One region of the Streptomyces sp. NPDC005494 genome, then DNA from elsewhere that is predicted to be linked to it. Evidence: riboswitches for the same ligand, from Rfam matches in the RefSeq annotation. Region 1 holds a riboswitch; each other region holds the start of a gene.

Region 1 (4,203 bases):
TGTCGGTGGTGCGCCGGGTCGCGAAGCCCGACGGGCCGGCCTTCGAGCGCGCCGAGGACAGCGACGAGGTGATCCCCGACGTCGGCCCCGCCGGCGCGGCCATCGGTCCCTTGCGCTTCCATTCCAGGTGCTGGTCCGGGATCTCCTCCAGGAACCGCGACGGCGGGTTGTACGAGGGCTGACCCCACGCACTGCGCATCGCCGCCCGCGTCAGATACAGCCGCTCGCGGGCGCGGGTGATGCCCACGTACGCGAGCCGGCGCTCCTCCTCGAGCTCCTTCACCTGCCCCAGCGCCCGCATGTGCGGGAAGACCCCGTCCTCCATGCCGGTCAGGAACACCACGGGGAATTCGAGACCCTTGGCCGTGTGCAGGGTCATCAGTGTGATGACGCCGGAGCCGTCCTCGTCCTCGTCGGGGATCTGGTCGGAGTCCGCGACGAGCGCGACCTTCTCCAGGAACTCCGCGAGCGTCCCCGTGCCCTCCTCCTCGGCGCGCTCCTGCTCGAACTCCAAGGCGACGGCGGCGAGTTCCTGGAGGTTCTCGATACGGGTCTCGTCCTGCGGGTCGGTGGAAGCCTGGAGTTCGGCGAGGTAGCCGGTACGCTCCATGACCGCTTCCAGCACGACGGCGGGGCCCGCACCGGACTCCACGATGGTGCGAAGCTCCTCCATGAGCGTGTTGAACCGCTTCACGGCGTTGGCCGAGCGGGCCGCCATGCCGTACGCCTCGTCGACACGGCGCAGCGCCTGCGGGAAGGAGATCTTCTCGCGCATCGACAGGGCGTCGATCATCGCCTCGGCCCGGTCGCCGATGCCACGCTTGGGCACGTTGAGGATGCGGCGCAGCGGGACGGTGTCCTCGGGGTTGGCGAGGACACGGAGGTAGGCCAGGACGTCCCTGACCTCCTTGCGCTCGTAGAAGCGCACCCCGCCGACGACCTTGTAGGGCAGGCCGACGCGGATGAAGATCTCTTCGAAGACACGGGACTGGGCGTTCGTGCGGTAGAAGACGGCGACGTCGCCCGCCTTCGCGTCACCGGCGTCCGTCAGCCGGTCGATCTCGTCGGCGACGAACTGCGCCTCGTCGTGCTCGGTGTCGGCGACGTATCCGGCGATCCGGGTGCCCTCGCCCGCGTTCGTCCACAGGTTCTTGGGGCGCCGGCTCTCGTTGCGCTCGATGACGGCGTTGGCCGCGGAGAGGATCGTCTGCGTGGAGCGGTAGTTCTGCTCCAGCATGATCGTGGTCGCGTCCGGATAGTCCTCCTCGAACTGGAGGATGTTGCGGATGGTCGCGCCGCGGAAGGCGTAGATCGACTGGTCCGCGTCACCGACGACGCAGAGCTCGCCGGGCGCCTCCGCCTCTCCGGACGGTCCCACCAGTTCGCGCACGAGGGTGTACTGCGCGTGGTTGGTGTCCTGGTACTCGTCGACCAGGACGTGCCGGAAGCGGCGGCGGTAGTGCTCGGCGACGTCGGGGAAGGCCTGGAGCAGATGCACCGTGGTCATGATGATGTCGTCGAAGTCGAGGGCGTTGGCCTCGCGCAGCCGCGCCTGGTAGAGGGCGTAGGCCTGGGCCAGCGTCTTCTCGAAGCCGTCGGCGGCCTGGCCGGCGAAGGTCTCCTCGTCGATCAGCTCGTTCTTGAGGTTCGAGACCTTCGCGGTGAACGACTTCGGGGGGTAGCGCTTCGGGTCAAGGTCCAGGTCGCGGCAGACGAGCGCCATCAGCCGCTTGGAGTCCGCCGCGTCGTAGATCGAGAACGACGAGGTGAAGCCGAGGAGCTTCGACTCGCGGCGCAGGATCCGCACACAGGCGCTGTGGAAGGTCATGACCCACATGGCGTTGGCGCGCGGTCCCACGAGCTGCTCGACGCGCTCCTTCATCTCGCCCGCGGCCTTGTTGGTGAAGGTGATCGCGAGGATCTGCCCCGGGTGCACCCCGCGCTCGGCCAGCAGGTGGGCGATGCGGTGGGTCAGCACCCTGGTCTTGCCCGAGCCCGCCCCGGCGACGATGAGCAGCGGCGAGCCCGCGTGCACGACGGCGGCACGCTGCTCGGTGTTCAGCCCGTGGAGCAGCGCGGCGGAGTCGATGACGGGGCGCGGGGCGCCGTCGCGGTAGTACGCGTCACGCGGGGGCGGAGGCGCGTCGAAGACGTCCTCGAAGAGGCCCTCGGGCACCGCTTCGGGGGCGTGCTCCTCCGGGGGCGGCGGGGGGCCGTCCTCCGATCGCTGGAGGCCGGTCAGGAAACTGTCGTCAAAGAGGCTGCTCATCGCCTCACGAGTCTAGGCCGCCGCACCGACAGCCCGGGCCGCATCGGCGACAAGGGGCGGAGCTGTGCGCGTACCGAGACACGCCGCCCACGGAGTGTGAGATTCCGGGAGCGCTCACGGCCGCGCGGACCGCCGCCGCGAAAAGGTCACGAAAATGTATCGGGCATATCGAACATCAACCTTCACAGGGACACCACGGGTTGGCTAGCGTGCTCCGACGGGTGCCCCGTATCCCCTCAGGCGAACCGCGCCGCACGGGCACCCCCGCCGAATCCGTACTTCCCCGCGGGAGCCCGGAACCGGGGACCCACACGCAGCACCGGGGTGAATCGGTCCGTCTCCACCGACCGTAGGGCAGCCTTCCGTTCCGCCCGAACCCGACAGCTAACCCGGTAGGCGGTCCACGGAAGGAGATGCCGGCCTTGGCCTCGCATCGCAAGCCGCGCACACGGGTGCGCACCACCACCCCCGCCGTCGGTCTCACGACCGCGGCACTCGCCTCCGTCACCCTGCTCTCCACCCAGAGCGCGACGGCCGCCCCTGCCGAGCCGAAGCCCAGCATCGAGGAAGTCCAGAAGAAGGTCGACGCCCTCTACCGGCAGGCCGGCACCGCGACGCAGAAGTACAACAAGGCCAAGGACGCGTCCGCCCAGCAGCGCTCCGAGGTGGACGCCCTCCTGGAGGCCGCGGCCAAGCGGGCCGACAAGCTCAACGAGACGCGCCGGGAGCTGGGCAACTACGCGGCCGCGCAGTACCGCACCGGCTCGATCGCGCCGACGGCGACCTTCTTCCTCGCGGACGACCCGCAGTCGTACTTCGACCAGGACCAGCTGATGGCGCGGATGACCAGCCAGCAGCAGAAGGCGGTCGCCGACTTCCGCACGCAGCAGAAGGAGGCGGCGGCGAAGCGCGTCGAGGCGACGAAGAGCCTGGAGACGCTCACCGAGTCGCAGGCCACGCTGCGCACCAGCAAGCAGCAGGTGCAGGAGAAGCTCGCCGAGGCGCGCTCGCTGCTGTCGCAGCTGACCGCCGAGGAGAAGGCCCGGCTCGCCGAGCTGGAGCGCAAGAAGGAGGCGGAGGCCGAGCGCAAGGCGGAGGAGCTGGCGAAGCGGCAGGCCGCCGCCGCGAAGGAGAAGGCCGACCAGGCCGCCGCGGAGGAGGCCGCGAAGGAGGAGGCGGGCACGGGGTCCGGCGGCACGGGTTCCGACAGCGGCTACGCCTCCAAGGCCGACAAGGTCCTAGCCTTCGCCGCCGCGCAGATCGGCAAGCCGTACGTCTGGGGGGCGACGGGCCCGTCCTCGTACGACTGCTCCGGGCTCACCCAGGCCGCCTGGAAGGCGGCGGGCGTCGATCTGCCGCGTACCACCTGGGACCAGGTGGAGGTCGGCACCCGGGTCGCCACAGCCGATCTGCAACCGGGTGACCTGGTGTTCTTCTACGACGACATCAGCCACGTCGGCATCTACAAGGGCGACGGGATGATGATCCACGCGCCGAAGCCGGGCGCGAACGTCCGCGAGGAGTCGATCTACTACATGCCGATCTACGGCAGCGTGCGCCCGGCGTGACACTCGGGGGCACCAGCGGCGGGCGGGCCCGGCACCCGGGCCCGCCCGTCCGCGCTCAGGTCCAGAGCGTGGCGATGAAGATGTTGGCGACGGTCAGCCCGCCGACGGCCGCGAACGCCCCCTTGCCCACCTTCTCCTCGTCCCGCTTCACGTAGACGAGCGCCAGGATCACGATCAGGACGAGCAGCTTGACGCCGATCTTGACGTTGTTCACGGCCTGGTCGTCGGCCTGGTTGAGCCCGACCAGCGCGACGCCGGTCACGAGCATGGTGAGCGCACCGTGCAGCATGGCCGGCACGAAGCGCGCCGTGCCCGCCCCCATGGCCTTCATCTGGGTCAGGAAGCCGCCCAGCAGGGAGGCGATAC
Region 2 (4,203 bases), on a different contig from region 1:
GCGCGCCGGTCCTGCACGGACCGCAGGGACCACAGGTCCAGGACCGGGCAGTCGTAGCGGTCGGCGATGGACCGGACGTGCGCGGTGTACATGGCGATCTTGCCGCGCAGGTGCTTGAGCACCGGGATGTCGCGGGTGTCGAAGCCGGTGGTGACCATGACGGTGCCGACCGTCTGCGTCAGCTCGGCGACCGCGCGTTCGAAGCGTTCTGCCACGTCGTCCGGGTCGGAGCCGGGACGGAGGATGTCGTTTCCGCCCGCGCAGAAGCTCACCAGATCAGGTGCCAGCTCCTTGGCGCGGGGGACCTGTTCCTCGACTATCTGGTCGAGGAGGCGTCCGCGTACGGCGAGATTGGCGTACCGGAAGTTCCCGTGCGTGTCGTCCACAGGAGCGACCACCGCGTGCGGGACCGGGAGCCGGTCCGCGAGGAGGACCGCGAGCCGGTCCGCCCAGCCGACGAGCGCACCGTCCGGGCCAGGGTCCCCGACGCCTTCGGTGAAGCTGTCGCCAATCGCTGCGTACGACCCGATGATGCCTCGTTGGTTGTTTCTCGAATCGTCTGCCACAAGCGCTTATCCTGCACCTTCGAATGTGACCTACGCGACCGTAATAAGGGGTTGACGGGTGGTGAGAAAGACCACCCGGTCAGTTTTTGGTAAAGCCGGAATAAGAAGAGGGGCGGTGCGCCGTGGCGCACCGCCCCTCCTGCCTCGCCCTCAGGGCGCCGGGTCTCAGATGGAGACGCCGTGCGAACGCAGGTAGGCGATCGGGTCGACGTCCGAGCCGTAGCCCGGGCCGGTGCGGACCTCGAAGTGGAGGTGCGGACCGGTGGAGTTGCCGGTGGAACCGGAGAGACCGATCTGCTGGCCACCGGTGACGGTCTGGCCGGCCGAGACCTCCAGCGAGGACAGGTGGGCGTACTGCGAGTACATGCCGTCGCTGTGCTGGATGACGACCTCGTTGCCGTACGAGCCGCTCCAGCCCGCCGAGACCACGGTGCCCGGGCCGATGGACCGGACGCTGGTGCCGGACGCGGCCTGGAAGTCGGAACCGGTGTGGTAGCCACTGGACCAGCTGGCGCCCGAGGCGCGGTACTGGGTGGTGACGTTGGGGTTCTCGACCGGGGCGGCGTAGCCGGAGGTGTTGCCCTCCGACGCGGCGGACTCGGTGGAGGTCGTGGTCGCCGTCTTCTCCGCCGGAGCGGCAGCCTTCTCGGCAGGGGCGGCCGCCTTCTCGGCCGTCTCTGCCTTGGAGGGCGCGGCCTTGGAGGGCGCGGCCTCCGCGGAACCGGACGCCTTGGCTCCGAGAACCAGCTTCATGCCCGGCTGGATCAGGCTCGGGTTCCCGCCGACGACCTCGCGGTTGTCCTTGTAAAGCTTCTGCCAGCCGCCCTTGATCTTCTTCTCCGCCGCGATCTTCGCCAGGTAGTCGCCGGCGACGACGGAGTAGGTCTTCGGGGTGCTCTTGGCCGCGGCGGGCGCGCTCTGCGCGGCCGTCTTGGCGGCCGGTGCGGACTGCTCCGCCGCGTTGGCGCCGGTGGCGCCGATCAGCGGCAGGGCGAGAACGGCGCCGCCGGTCCCCACGGCGAGGATGCCGCGCGAGATCGGGCTGGTCCTGGTACGGCGGTGCTTACCCTTTGCGGGCATGGGGCATTCCTCTCCGGCGCCTGCGAGGTGAGCTGTCGGGTGCGGACTGGAGATGCCCGGCCGCGCGGTGCGCGACTTGACCCCGAGCCGGTTCCGGATCCCTCCGGCCGGCGGCTTACCTGGTTCCCCCGCTCCTGCCACACGTGTGTCGGTGCGGATTCCGGACGGCGGCAGGATTAGGCGTTCCATCCGGATTGACCGTGACCGTAAGCGAGCCGGGTCGCCGGGAACAAGCCACGGATTGCGCACCGGAATCGGCGCTTCAATTTCCGCGCGGAATTCCCGTCACCCTCCGTGGATTACGGATCTTGGCATTCCGCGCGGCGTCAGGAATACCCACCGGCGGCTCCGCCACACACCGTCACGGATATGATCCCGCTCACCCACCTCACACCATCTCCCGTACAAGCAGAGCATGTTCGACTAAATACACCAATACGGACATGTCATTGCTTTCACTGACCAACCCATACGACCGGTCACCCCATTTCACCGAGCCGCGCCCGAGACGATTGGCAGGTGCAGCCATGTCGTATCGTCGCGAGCGTGCCCCCGTCGGCGAGCGGCGCCGACGCCAGACACCACAGGAGCCCTTGTGACGCAGCTGCCAGAGGTCCCGCCGGCCGGCGCCGGGACGACGGACGTCGAGCTGACCGGTGTCCGCAACTTCCGTGACGTGGGCGGCCTCCCCACCGTCGACGGCGGCAGGGTCCGCTACGGGCGCCTCTACCGCAGCGGCCACCTCGCCCACGCCACCCCCGAGGACGCCGCCTTCCTCTCCGGGCTCGGCCTGCACACGGTCTTCGACTTCCGCAACGCGGCCGACCACAAGCTCGACGGCCATGACGTGGAGCTGCCGGGAGTCCGGAATGTCAGCATTCCCCTCTCCGACCCGGCCGACGGTGCGGAGTTCTGGCGACTGGTGCGCGACGGCAACATCCAGCAGCTGCGTTCGATCCTGGCCGACGGCAAGGGCACGGCGCGGATGGTCGCCTCGTACCGCGCGATCATCAAGGACCGCACCGCCGAGCACAGCCGTGTACTGCACGCGCTGGCCGAGGACAGTGTGCCCGCGTTGATGCACTGCGCCGCGGGCAAGGACCGGGCTGGGCTGTCCGTCGCGGTCTCGCTGCTGGCCGTCGGGGTCGAGAAGGAGGCCATCGAGGCCGACTACCTCAAGTCCAACGACGCTCACCGGCGCTACAAGGTGCGGCGGAGCGACACCTCGTCGGCAGGGATGTCGGACGAGGTGATGGAACTGCTCAATCCGCTCTTCGGCGCCCACCCGGACTATCTCGCGGCGGCGTTCGAGACCATCGAGGAGGTCTGGGGCGGCACGGACCGCTATCTCCTCGAAGGACTCAAGATCGACGCGGCCACCCGCGCGAAGCTGCGCGAGCGGCTCGTCGAGGACGCCTGAGGCCGGCGGTCAGCCTCCGGACGCCACAGCGGTCACTTGCCGGCCACGCTGAAGAGGAGGAAGAGGAAGGCCGCGACGACGTGGCCGGCCACCAGGTAGGCGAAGAGCCGGATGACGACGCCGCGAGGCATCCTCCGCTCGTGGGTGTCCGCGCTCTTCTGCCTGCGCGGGGTCAGCGGGTCGTAGTGCTCCGAATCGGACATGACGGTCCTCTCTTCCGGCCGCGGGGGCCGGGGTGACAAGGGGTCGGCAGGCTGGGGCGCGTGCCGGACCGGCGACGGTGCCGGATCAGAGACGGTGAGCCCCGCCGCCGAGGCACAGCTCCGCGGTGGGGCTCTGCAGCAGCGTGTGGACGAAGAGCAGCCGCGCCCCGCCGACGTCGAGCGCGGCGATCCTGTGCGGGGTGAGCGAGTCGAAGTGCGCGCTGTCACCCGGATCGAGGTCGTGCACGGTGTCCCCGAGCACGACGCGCAGCCTGCCGTCGAGGACGTACAGCCACTCCTCCCCGGGGTGCACACGCACGAGGTCGCCCTCGGTGCCGTACGGCACACGCACGCGCAGCGCCTGCATCGCCCGGCCCGAGCCTCCGGCCTGCCGGTAGAGCCAGCCGCCGTCGCCGCCAGGCGCGCCTTCGAGGGGACCGCCACGGACGATCGCGTCACGTTCGGGCGGCATCTCGCCCAGCAGCTCGGAGACGGTCGTACCGTAGACCCTGGCGAGTCCGAGCAGCATGGGCAGCGAGGGCTGCCTCCGGCCCGTTTCGAGCCGGGAGAGGTGGGCGGGCGAGAGTCCGGCCCGCCCGGCCGCGGCCTCCAAGGTCAGACCGCGGTTGCGGCGCAGGTCACGCAGGCGTGGCGCAACCCCTGGAAGCTCGTCGGCCACCCCTTCGTCAGAAGGATTCATGACTCCATTGGGCCAGGATCTTTCCTCTGAGGCAAGTTTATTGCCTCAGAGGCAAATCCCTCAGCGGTTGGCGACGGCCTGCTTCACCAGCGTCCTGCCGAAGTCCCACATCAGCCCGCCACCACTGTGCGCGTCGTCCATGACGGCAGTGAACGCGGTCACGAAGCGGTCGACCTCCGCCTCCCCGATGACCAGCGGCGGGATCAGCTTGATCACTTCCAGATGATCGCCGGA
Region 3 (4,203 bases), on a different contig from region 1:
ACGCCGCCTCCATGCTCGCGGTGCTCGGCCTGGGCGCCCAGGGTGGCGAGGAGATCGTGCTCTCCTCCGAGGCGGACAACGCCGAGGTCGCTCTGGACCGTCTGGCGAAGCTGGTCGCCGAGGGGCTGGAGGAGCTCCCGGAGACCGTCTGAATCCGGCCGGTCCGGAATCCTTTCTGCGGATAAGCCGCGGCACCCCCTCTCCGGGAGCCGCGGCTTTTCTGTTTCACAAACGGGCAGCGGCACACCTCGCACCCGAATTAGGGCAGCAGAAACAAAGCCCCGCGACAATTACCTTCTTTGTATACGGCGCAATTGTTAATGACGTGCTCCCGCGATGTTTACGGGGTGTTGCGAAGTCCTCACCCGCACGCCGCCCGCCGTCCCGCCGGGCGGCCGGCGCAGCCGGTGCGCGGCGCTGGCCCGCTCGGCGTGCTGGGCGGCGAGCGCCCTGGCCCGTTCGGCGTCCCCGCGCGCCACGGCGTCCACGAGGGCACCGTGCTCCGCCCAGGAGTCCGCGGGGCGGGCGGGCTGTTCGACGGAGTACATCCACGTGATCTTGTGCCGGAGCTGGGTGAGCAGCGCGATCAGGGCGGGGCTGCCCGACGCCTGCGCCAGCGTCTCGTGGAACCAGCTGCCCAGCGAGCGCAGATCCTCCCCCTCGCCGCGGCGCACCCGCTCCTGCCCCAGCCTGACCAGGCCTCGGAGCACCTTGAGGTGGGCGTCGGTGCGTCGCTGCGCCGCCCGGGCCGCCCCGAGGGGCTCCAGGAGCATGCGGATCTCCAGGAGGTCCGCGGCCTCCTGCTCCGTCGGCTCGGCGACGCAGGCCCCGGCGTGCCTGCGGGTGACGACGAACCCCTCGGACTCCAGGGTGCGCAGCGCCTCGCGCACCGGGACGCGTGAGACGCCGTAACGTCGCGCGAGCACCTCTTCGGTGAGGCGGCTGCCGCGTTCGAAGACACCGGAGACGATGTCGTCACGGATCGCCGTGCATACCGAATGCGCGGGAATGCGCATGTCCGAACCTCCGCCTTAATCCCCGCGAAACGCGGCCGATCGACGCCTGTTCTGTGACTCTATTGCAATCCGCGGGAATTTCCGATGGCGGGGTGGAATCCGTGGATTGCTTTTGGCCGTCGGACACTTCCGCGCATGCTCCGAGGGCACCCGCCAGGGCACGGCGAAGGCCCCGGCGGGTGAGCCGGGGCCTTCGTGCCGAACTCCGGCGACGAGCGGGGAACTTCGTGCGGAGCGTCGTCGTGCGGAGACCGGTCAGACCTGGACGCCGTGGGCGCGGAGGTAGGCGACCGGGTCCATGTCGGACCCGTAGTCGGGGGTGGTCCGGGCCTCGAAGTGCAGGTGCGGGCCTGTGGAGTTGCCGGTCGAGCCGGAGAGGCCTATCTGCTGGCCCGAGGTGACGCTCTGGCCGACCGAGACACCGATCGACGAGAGGTGGCCGTACTGGGTGTAGGTGCCGTCCTTCATCCGGAGCACGATGTTGTTGCCGTACGCACCGCCCCAGCCCGCCTCGACGACCGTACCGGCGCCGACCGCGACCACGGAGGAGCCGGACGCCGCCTGGAAGTCCACTCCGGAGTGGCTGCCGGAGGACCACAGCGCGCCACCCGACTTGTAGCCGGTGGTCACGTGGGAGCCGGCGACCGGGAGGTGGAAGGCGTTCAGCCGGGCGCGCTCGGCGGCGCGGGCCGCACGGGCCTCGGCCGCGCGGGCCTCCTTGGCGCGGGCTTCGGCCTTGCGCTTCGCCTCCGCCTTGGCCTCGGCCTTCGCCTTGGCCTCCGCCTTCGCCTTGGCGGCGACCTCGGCCTGGTGCTGCTGAGCATCCGCCTGGGCGTCGATCTGGGCGGCGAGCGTGAGGTCGAGGGAGACGGTCTGGGTCAGACCGGTGCTGCTCGCGGTGACGGACTCGGAATCCGCGGCGAGGGCCGGGGAGGCCGTGGCGCCGATGACGCCGGTGGTGGCCAGGGCCGCGATGCCGGCGACGTGGGCGCTCCTGCGCGTCAGGCGGCTCGGGGCACGGTGCTTCCCGGTGGCACGGATGAACGCCATGTAAGGGCTGGTCCTTTCCTTCCTTCTCGCCTACCGGGTTAGCTGACGGGTTCGGAGCAGGAAGGTCTCCTACGAGCCCCTCCGCGTCTCGTGCGAGGCGCGGGGGTGCCCGATTCACCCCAGGGACTTCATGGGTCCCCGGCTCCCCAGGCTCGCGCCTGACGGGGACTCGGCGATGACTGTCCGGCGCCGCGGGCGCGGCATACGTCTGACGAACAGCCGCGCTGACGGTAGGTCGGGCCGCTTCGGGGAACCAAACGGAAAGGGCCTTATGTCGCACATCCCACAGGGCATATACGCATCTTCGATGCCAAACCGGACAGACGAACGGACCCCGGCGGGCATGTGCCCACCGGGGTCCGTTCTGTCACGCCCCGAAGCGAAATCTCCGCTTTCAGCCGCTGACGACCGACACCTCACCGATACCCAGTGCCCGGACGGGCTCGGCGATCTGCGCCGCGTCCCCCACGAGCACGGTGACCAGCCGGTCCACCGGGAACGCGTTGACCACGGCCGCGGTCGCCTCGACCGTGCCGGTCTCGGCCAGCCGCGCGTAGAGCTGGGCCTGGTAGTCGTCCGGCAGGTGCTGCTCGACCTGGTCGGCGAGCGTGCCGGCCACCGACGCGGCCGTCTCGTACTTCAGCGGGGCCACACCCACCAGGTTCTGCACGGCGGTCTCGCGCTCGGCGTCGGTCAGCCCTTCGGCCGCGAGAGTGCGCAGGACCTTCCACAGGTCGTCGAGCGCGGGCCCGGTGGACTCGGTGTCCACGGAGCCGCTGATCGCGAGCATCGCGGCGCCGGTCGCTCCGGAGGAGGAACCGGGGGCGGTGGAGCGCAGCACCTGGCCGAACGCCCGGACACCGTAGGTGTAGCCCTTCTCCTCACGCAGCACGCGGTCCAGCCGCGAGGTGAGCGTGCCTCCGAGGCAGTACGTGCCGAGGACCTGCGCGGGCCACACGCTGTCGTGCCGGTCCGCCCCGATACGGCCGATCAGGAGCTGCGTCTGCACGGCTCCGGGACGGTCCACGATGACCACGCGGCCGGTGTCGTCCGCGGTGATCGGAGGGACCGGGCGGGCCTGGGCGGTGTTGCCCGACCAGTCACCGAGGGTGTCGGCGAGCAGGGCGTCGAGGTCCACCCCCGTGAGGTCGCCGACGACGACCGCGGTCGCGGTGGACGGACGGACATGGGCGTCGTAGAAGGCGCGCACGGCCGCGGCGTCGATCCCCCGGACCGTCTCCTCGGTGCCCTGGCGCGGACGCGACATCCGTGCCGTCGCGGGGAAGAGTTCCTTGGAGAGCTGCTTGGCGGCCCTGCGGGCCGGGTTGGCCTGCTCGTGCGGGATCTCGTCGAGCCGGTTGCCGACCAGGCGCTCGATCTCGCTCTCCGCGAAGGCGGGGGCCCGCAGCGCCTCGGCGACCAGGCCGAGGGCCTTGGCCAGCCGGGAGACCGGGACCTCCAGGGAGACCCGGAGACCCGGGTGGTCGGCGTGCGCGTCCAGGGTGGCGCCGCAGCGCTCCAGCTCGGCGGCGAACTCCTCCGCGGAGCGCTTGTCCGTCCCCTCGGACAGGGCCCGCGCCATGATCGTGGCCACGCCGTCCAGGCCCTCGGGCTCGGCGTCCAGGGGCGCGTCGAGGGAGATCTCCACGGCCACGACCTGCTGGCCGGGGCGGTGGCAGCGCAGCACGGTCAGGCCGTTGGGCAGGGCGCCGCGCTCGGGCGCGGGGAAGGCCCACGGCCTGGCCTCGCCGGCGGTGGGCTGCGGGTGGTACTGCATCGCTACTCCAGTCACGGCGGCGTCGGTCACTTGTCGGCCCCTTCGTGCGCGTCGGTGCCGTCCGTCTCGTCGGCCGGCTCGACCGGCTCGTAGACCAGGACCGCGCGGTTGTCGGGACGCAGGTGCGCCCGGGCGGCCTCCTTGACCTCGTCGGCCGTCACGTCGAGCACGCGGCCCACCGCGGTCAGGGCGAGCTGCGGGTCACCGAACAGGACGGCGTAGCGGCACAGTTCGTCGGCACGGCCTGCGACCGTGCCGAGCCGGTCCAGCCACTCGCGCTCCAACTGCGCCTGCGCCCGTTCCATTTCCTCGGGCGTGGGGCCCTCCTCGGCGAAGCGGGCCAGCTCCTCGTCGACGGCG
Region 4 (4,203 bases), on a different contig from region 1:
ATGAGGTCGAGGGCGGCGCGGTTGGACTCGAGGTTCGGGGCGAAGCCGCCCTCGTCGCCGAGACCGGTGGACAGGCCCTTGGTCTTCAGGACCTTCTTGAGCGTGTGGTAGATCTCCGCACCCCAGCGCAGGGCCTCGGAGAAGGACTCGGCGCCGATCGGCGCGATCATGAACTCCTGGATGTCCACGTTGGAGTCGGCGTGCGAGCCGCCGTTCAGGATGTTCATCATCGGAACGGGCAGCAGGTGCGCGTTCGGACCGCCGAGGTAGCGGAAGAGCGGGAGGTCGGACGCCTCGGACGCGGCGTGCGCCACGGCGAGCGAGACACCGAGGATGGCGTTGGCGCCGAGGGAGCCCTTGTTCTCGGTCGCGTCCAGGTCGAACATCGCCTGGTCGATGAGGCGCTGCTCGGTGGCGTCGTAACCGACGAGCTCCGGGCCGATCTGCTCGATCACGGCGAGGACGGCCTTTTCGACGCCCTTGCCCTGGTAGCGGTTGGGGTCACCGTCGCGAAGCTCAATGGCCTCGAACGCACCGGTGGAGGCGCCGGACGGAACAGCAGCACGTCCCGTGCTGCCGTCGTCGAGGCCAACCTCGACCTCGACCGTGGGGTTGCCCCGGGAGTCGAGGATTTCCCTGGCTACGACGACGTCGATGGACGGCACGAGGCATCTCCTTCTGGGATCTGACACTGGTTGTGCAGGGTCACTGTGGCCTTGCGGCACGAGCCTAACCGGCTCTGCCTGATCCGTCGGCCGTCCGCCCGTCCCCTGGGACGAAAAAGGACCCAAGGACCTGCATTACGGGCAAAGCTCCAGAATTTTACTGGCAAGTAACTACAACAGTTGAACGAAGGCGCGTCCCGCGGGCCCCGACGGCCGGGGCCGCCCGGCGGTGCCGCGTCCGGCCCCGAAGGGTCTCCGTGGACGGTTCCGAGGGGGTTGCGTGGACGGTTCCGCGGCGCCTGCGCGGCGCCGGACACGGCCCCGGCCCGGCGCGCAGGGGGGTGGGCGCGCCGGGCCGGGACTCCGGGGCAGGAGGAGGAACCCCGGACCACTCCGGATGGAACCTGTACCGCTTCGGTGGAACCCGTACCGCTTCAGGGCGCGGGACCCGGATCCACCTCAGGTGGGACCTGACCGTTTCAGGTGGTCCCGGCTACTTCAGGTGGAGCTGCTGACCCGGGAAGATCAGGTCGGCGTCGTCGACGATGTCGTCGTTCAGCTCGAACAGCTTCTCCCAGCCGCCCTTGACCTTCTTCGCGTCGGCGATCTTGCCGAGGGTGTCTCCGGCCTTCACCTTGTACTCGCCGTCACCCTTCTCGACCTTCTCGCCGGTCGGGGTCGTGACGGTCTTCTCGGCCTTCGGCTCCGTGCGCGTCTCGCTGCGCGAGGCGGGCTGCTCGGCCGTGCGCTCCGGCTGGGCCTTCTCGGCCGTGCCGGAGCCGGTGTCGACACCCGGGTCCACGCCGTCGTTCGTCAGGCCGCCGGCGCCGGCGCAGGCCCAGGCGCCCGGGCCCTGGAGGTCGAGGAGCTTCTCGGCCACGGCTATCTGCTGGTTCTTGGTGGCCAGGTCGGCACGGGCGGCGTACTGCGTACCGCCGGCGGCGGCCCAGCTGGACTGCGAGAACTGCAGACCGCCGTAGTAGCCGTTGCCGGTGTTGATGGACCAGTTGCCACCGGACTCGCACTGGGCGACGGCTTCCCAGGTCTGGACGGAGGCGGCCGAGGCGTTGGTGGCGCCCATCAGCGGCACGGCGACGGCGGCACCGGCGACACCGGCCAGGGTGGCGACACGGACGGCCTTGGACGGGCGACGGTGCTTGCCCTTGCTGGAAAGCAGCATGGTTCTCCTCACCGACGCCTACGAGGTGAGCTGTCGGGTTCGGGCCTGTGAGTTGCCCGGTCGCCCGCACTCGCGGACGACTTCACCCCGAGCCGTACCCGTACCCGTCTTCCGACGGCCGGGCCCGGCGCCTACCTGGGTCCCCCGCTCCTGCCTACGGCGCTTTACGCGTCGGTTCCCCTTCGGCCGACGGCAGGATTCGGCGTGACGGTCGAAGGTGCCCGCGGTGCGAGCGGCTCCGACCGTAAACACACCCAACCCCTACTTTCAAAGATGGACATAACGGCTAATCAGCACGTACTGGTGCGGGGCCGCGGATCGTTTGCGCAGGTCGGAGCCAATATGGACGGACCGGACGGACGGGGCGCCCCGATGACAGCAAAGAGACCCATGTCTCACTTACGCATAAGTGGACATAGGCCTCTGAACTACCCCTGATTCAGGGGCGTTTTCCCGCTTTGGATCAGTTGTCCGCCGAGGCCTTCGCCTGGGCATCCTGACCGTCCTTCGCATCCTGCGTGTCCTGGGTGTCCTCTGCCTCCGCCGTGAGGTCGAGGTCCAGACTCTGGCCGGGCAGGATCAGGTCCGGGTCGGAGCCCAGCTCGTCCTTGTTGGCCTCGTAGAGCGCGGGCCAGCCGCCCGGGAGCTCCTGCGCGTCGGCGATCGCCCAGAGGTTGTCGCCCGTACGGACGGTGTACGAGCCGTCCGCGTCCTGGCGCGCGTCCGCGTCGCCACGGGAGGCGTGCCGACCGGACTCACGCCCGTCCTCCAGGTCCGACTCCGCGCTCGACTCGGGCGCGGGCGTGCCACGGTGCTTACCGCCCTTCGCCGCGTCCCCCTTCGAGGTGCCGGCGGTCTCCGACTCCTCGGGCGACGGGGTGGCGGACGGCGAGGCGTCGGCACTCGCCGAGGAGTCGGCCCCGCCGGCCTCGTCCGTCCCGCCCTCGGACGTGTCCTCGGTCTTCCCTTCGGTGCCCTTGGCCGCGTCCGCCTGGGCCGAGGCCTTGGACGAGGGGGTCCCGGACAGGGACGGGCTCTCCGTGGACCCGTCGGACGGCTCGCCGCCCGGGTCGATGCCCGGCAGCGTCCCGTCCAGGGCGAGCCCGGAGATCACGGCGCAGCTGGGCCAGGCCTGCGGGCCCTTGTCGTCCAGCACCTTCTCCGCGACCGCTATCTGCTGCGAGCGGCTCGCGAGGTCGGCCCGGGGCGCGTAGGCGGTACCGCCGTAGGCCGACCAGGTGTCCTGCGAGAACTGCAGTCCGCCGTAGTAGCCGTTGCCGAGGTCGGCGCTCCACATACCGCCGCTCTCGCATTCCGCGACCCGGTCCCAGGTCGTGGCCTCGGCGGCTTGCGCGCCGCCCGCGCCCAGCAGCGGGATGGCGATGGCCGATCCGGTGACGCCTGCGGCGACGACGATGGCGGGTGCCTGGCGAGGGCGACGGTGTCTGCCGGTCGCGGAGCCCATGGGATTGCCTTCCGTGTGACTGACATGTGACGGGTGAGTCGAACGGTGAACCTAGCCCTACTCGAACGTGTGTCACAAGTCGATGCAGCGGAGATCACGTGAAAGTCACGGAGTTGACAGGCTGTCACTTTCTTCGCCGGAGCGCCCCGGCCGGAACTCCACGGGAAGCGTGCGCAGTCCACGCATGATGAGCCCGCCGCGCCACCGCAAATCGGCAGGTTCCGCAGCGAGCCGCAGGTCGGGGAGGCGGCGGAGCAGCGTCGCGAGAGCCACCTGACCCTCCAGCCGGGCCAGCGGCGCCCCCAGGCAGTAGTGGATGCCGTGTCCGTATCCGAGGTGCTGATTGTCACTCCGCGCGAGATCCAGCGTGTCAGGATCCTGGAAGCGCTCGGGGTCCCGGTCGGCGGCGGCCAGCACCACCAGGACGGGGTCCCCCGCCGCGATCTCCCGTCCGCCCAGCGTCACGGGTTCGGTGGCGTACCGCCACGTCGCGAGTTCCACCGGCCCGTCGTAACGCAGCAGCTCCTCGATGCCCGTGGCGAGCAGGTCCGTCTCCCCGGCGGCGAGCGACCGCTCCAGGCGTGCGCGCTGGGAGGGGTTGCGCAGCAGCGCGTAGGTGCCGTTGCCGATGAGGTTCACGGTCGTCTCGAAGCCGGCGAACAGGAGGATGAAGGCCATGGCGGCGGCCTCGTTCTCGGTGAGGTGCTCGCCGTGGTCGCTCGCCCGGATCAGCCCGGAGATCAGGTCGTCACCGGGATTCTCCCTCTTGCGGTGGATCAGTTCGGCGAGATAGCCACGCATCTTCTTGACCGATCTGGCCACCCCGCCGCGCGGACCGCCGCCGTGCCGGATCATCATGCCCGCCCAGTCACGGAAGTCGTCCTGGTCCTCGC

What was found. A riboswitch is a leader RNA that binds a small molecule or an ion and turns the genes downstream of it on or off. The one in region 1 is predicted to bind cyclic di-AMP.
Region 2: it holds a riboswitch for cyclic di-AMP, as region 1 does, so the genes downstream of both, ACFYQ6_RS06040 (LysM peptidoglycan-binding domain-containing M23 family metallopeptidase) here and ACFYQ6_RS10340 (NlpC/P60 family protein) in region 1, are expected to answer to the same signal.
Region 3: it holds a riboswitch for cyclic di-AMP, as region 1 does, so the genes downstream of both, ACFYQ6_RS15805 (M23 family metallopeptidase) here and ACFYQ6_RS10340 (NlpC/P60 family protein) in region 1, are expected to answer to the same signal.
Region 4: it holds a riboswitch for cyclic di-AMP, as region 1 does, so the genes downstream of both, ACFYQ6_RS27710 (transglycosylase family protein) here and ACFYQ6_RS10340 (NlpC/P60 family protein) in region 1, are expected to answer to the same signal.

What each region holds. Positions count from the first base shown of each region.
Region 1 covers NZ_JBIAJR010000003.1:71,610-75,812, reverse strand. The annotation lists gene pcrA (DNA helicase PcrA) at 1-2,269, opposite strand, end outside; cyclic di-AMP (ydaO/yuaA leader) riboswitch at 2,525-2,684, shown strand; gene ACFYQ6_RS10340 (NlpC/P60 family protein) at 2,683-3,837, shown strand; gene ACFYQ6_RS10335 (hypothetical protein) at 3,893-4,203, opposite strand, start outside.
Region 2 covers NZ_JBIAJR010000002.1:3,844-8,046, reverse strand. The annotation lists gene ACFYQ6_RS06045 (SGNH/GDSL hydrolase family protein) at 1-566, opposite strand, end outside; gene ACFYQ6_RS06040 (LysM peptidoglycan-binding domain-containing M23 family metallopeptidase) at 732-1,646, opposite strand; cyclic di-AMP (ydaO/yuaA leader) riboswitch at 1,651-1,839, opposite strand; gene ACFYQ6_RS06035 (tyrosine-protein phosphatase) at 2,242-3,066, shown strand; gene ACFYQ6_RS06030 (DUF6126 family protein) at 3,099-3,269, opposite strand; gene ACFYQ6_RS06025 (XRE family transcriptional regulator) at 3,355-3,969, opposite strand; gene ACFYQ6_RS06020 (aspartate aminotransferase family protein) at 4,030-4,203, opposite strand, start outside.
Region 3 covers NZ_JBIAJR010000004.1:478,970-483,172, forward strand. The annotation lists gene ACFYQ6_RS15795 (HPr family phosphocarrier protein) at 1-152, shown strand, start outside; gene ACFYQ6_RS15800 (GntR family transcriptional regulator) at 318-1,016, opposite strand; gene ACFYQ6_RS15805 (M23 family metallopeptidase) at 1,272-2,066, opposite strand; cyclic di-AMP (ydaO/yuaA leader) riboswitch at 2,080-2,251, opposite strand; gene ACFYQ6_RS15810 (M16 family metallopeptidase) at 2,461-3,843, opposite strand; gene ACFYQ6_RS15815 (pitrilysin family protein) at 3,870-4,203, opposite strand, start outside.
Region 4 covers NZ_JBIAJR010000010.1:283,848-288,050, reverse strand. The annotation lists gene eno (phosphopyruvate hydratase) at 1-665, opposite strand, end outside; gene ACFYQ6_RS27710 (transglycosylase family protein) at 1,159-1,845, opposite strand; cyclic di-AMP (ydaO/yuaA leader) riboswitch at 1,846-2,017, opposite strand; gene ACFYQ6_RS27705 (transglycosylase family protein) at 2,309-3,310, opposite strand; gene ACFYQ6_RS27700 (cytochrome P450) at 3,416-4,203, opposite strand, start outside.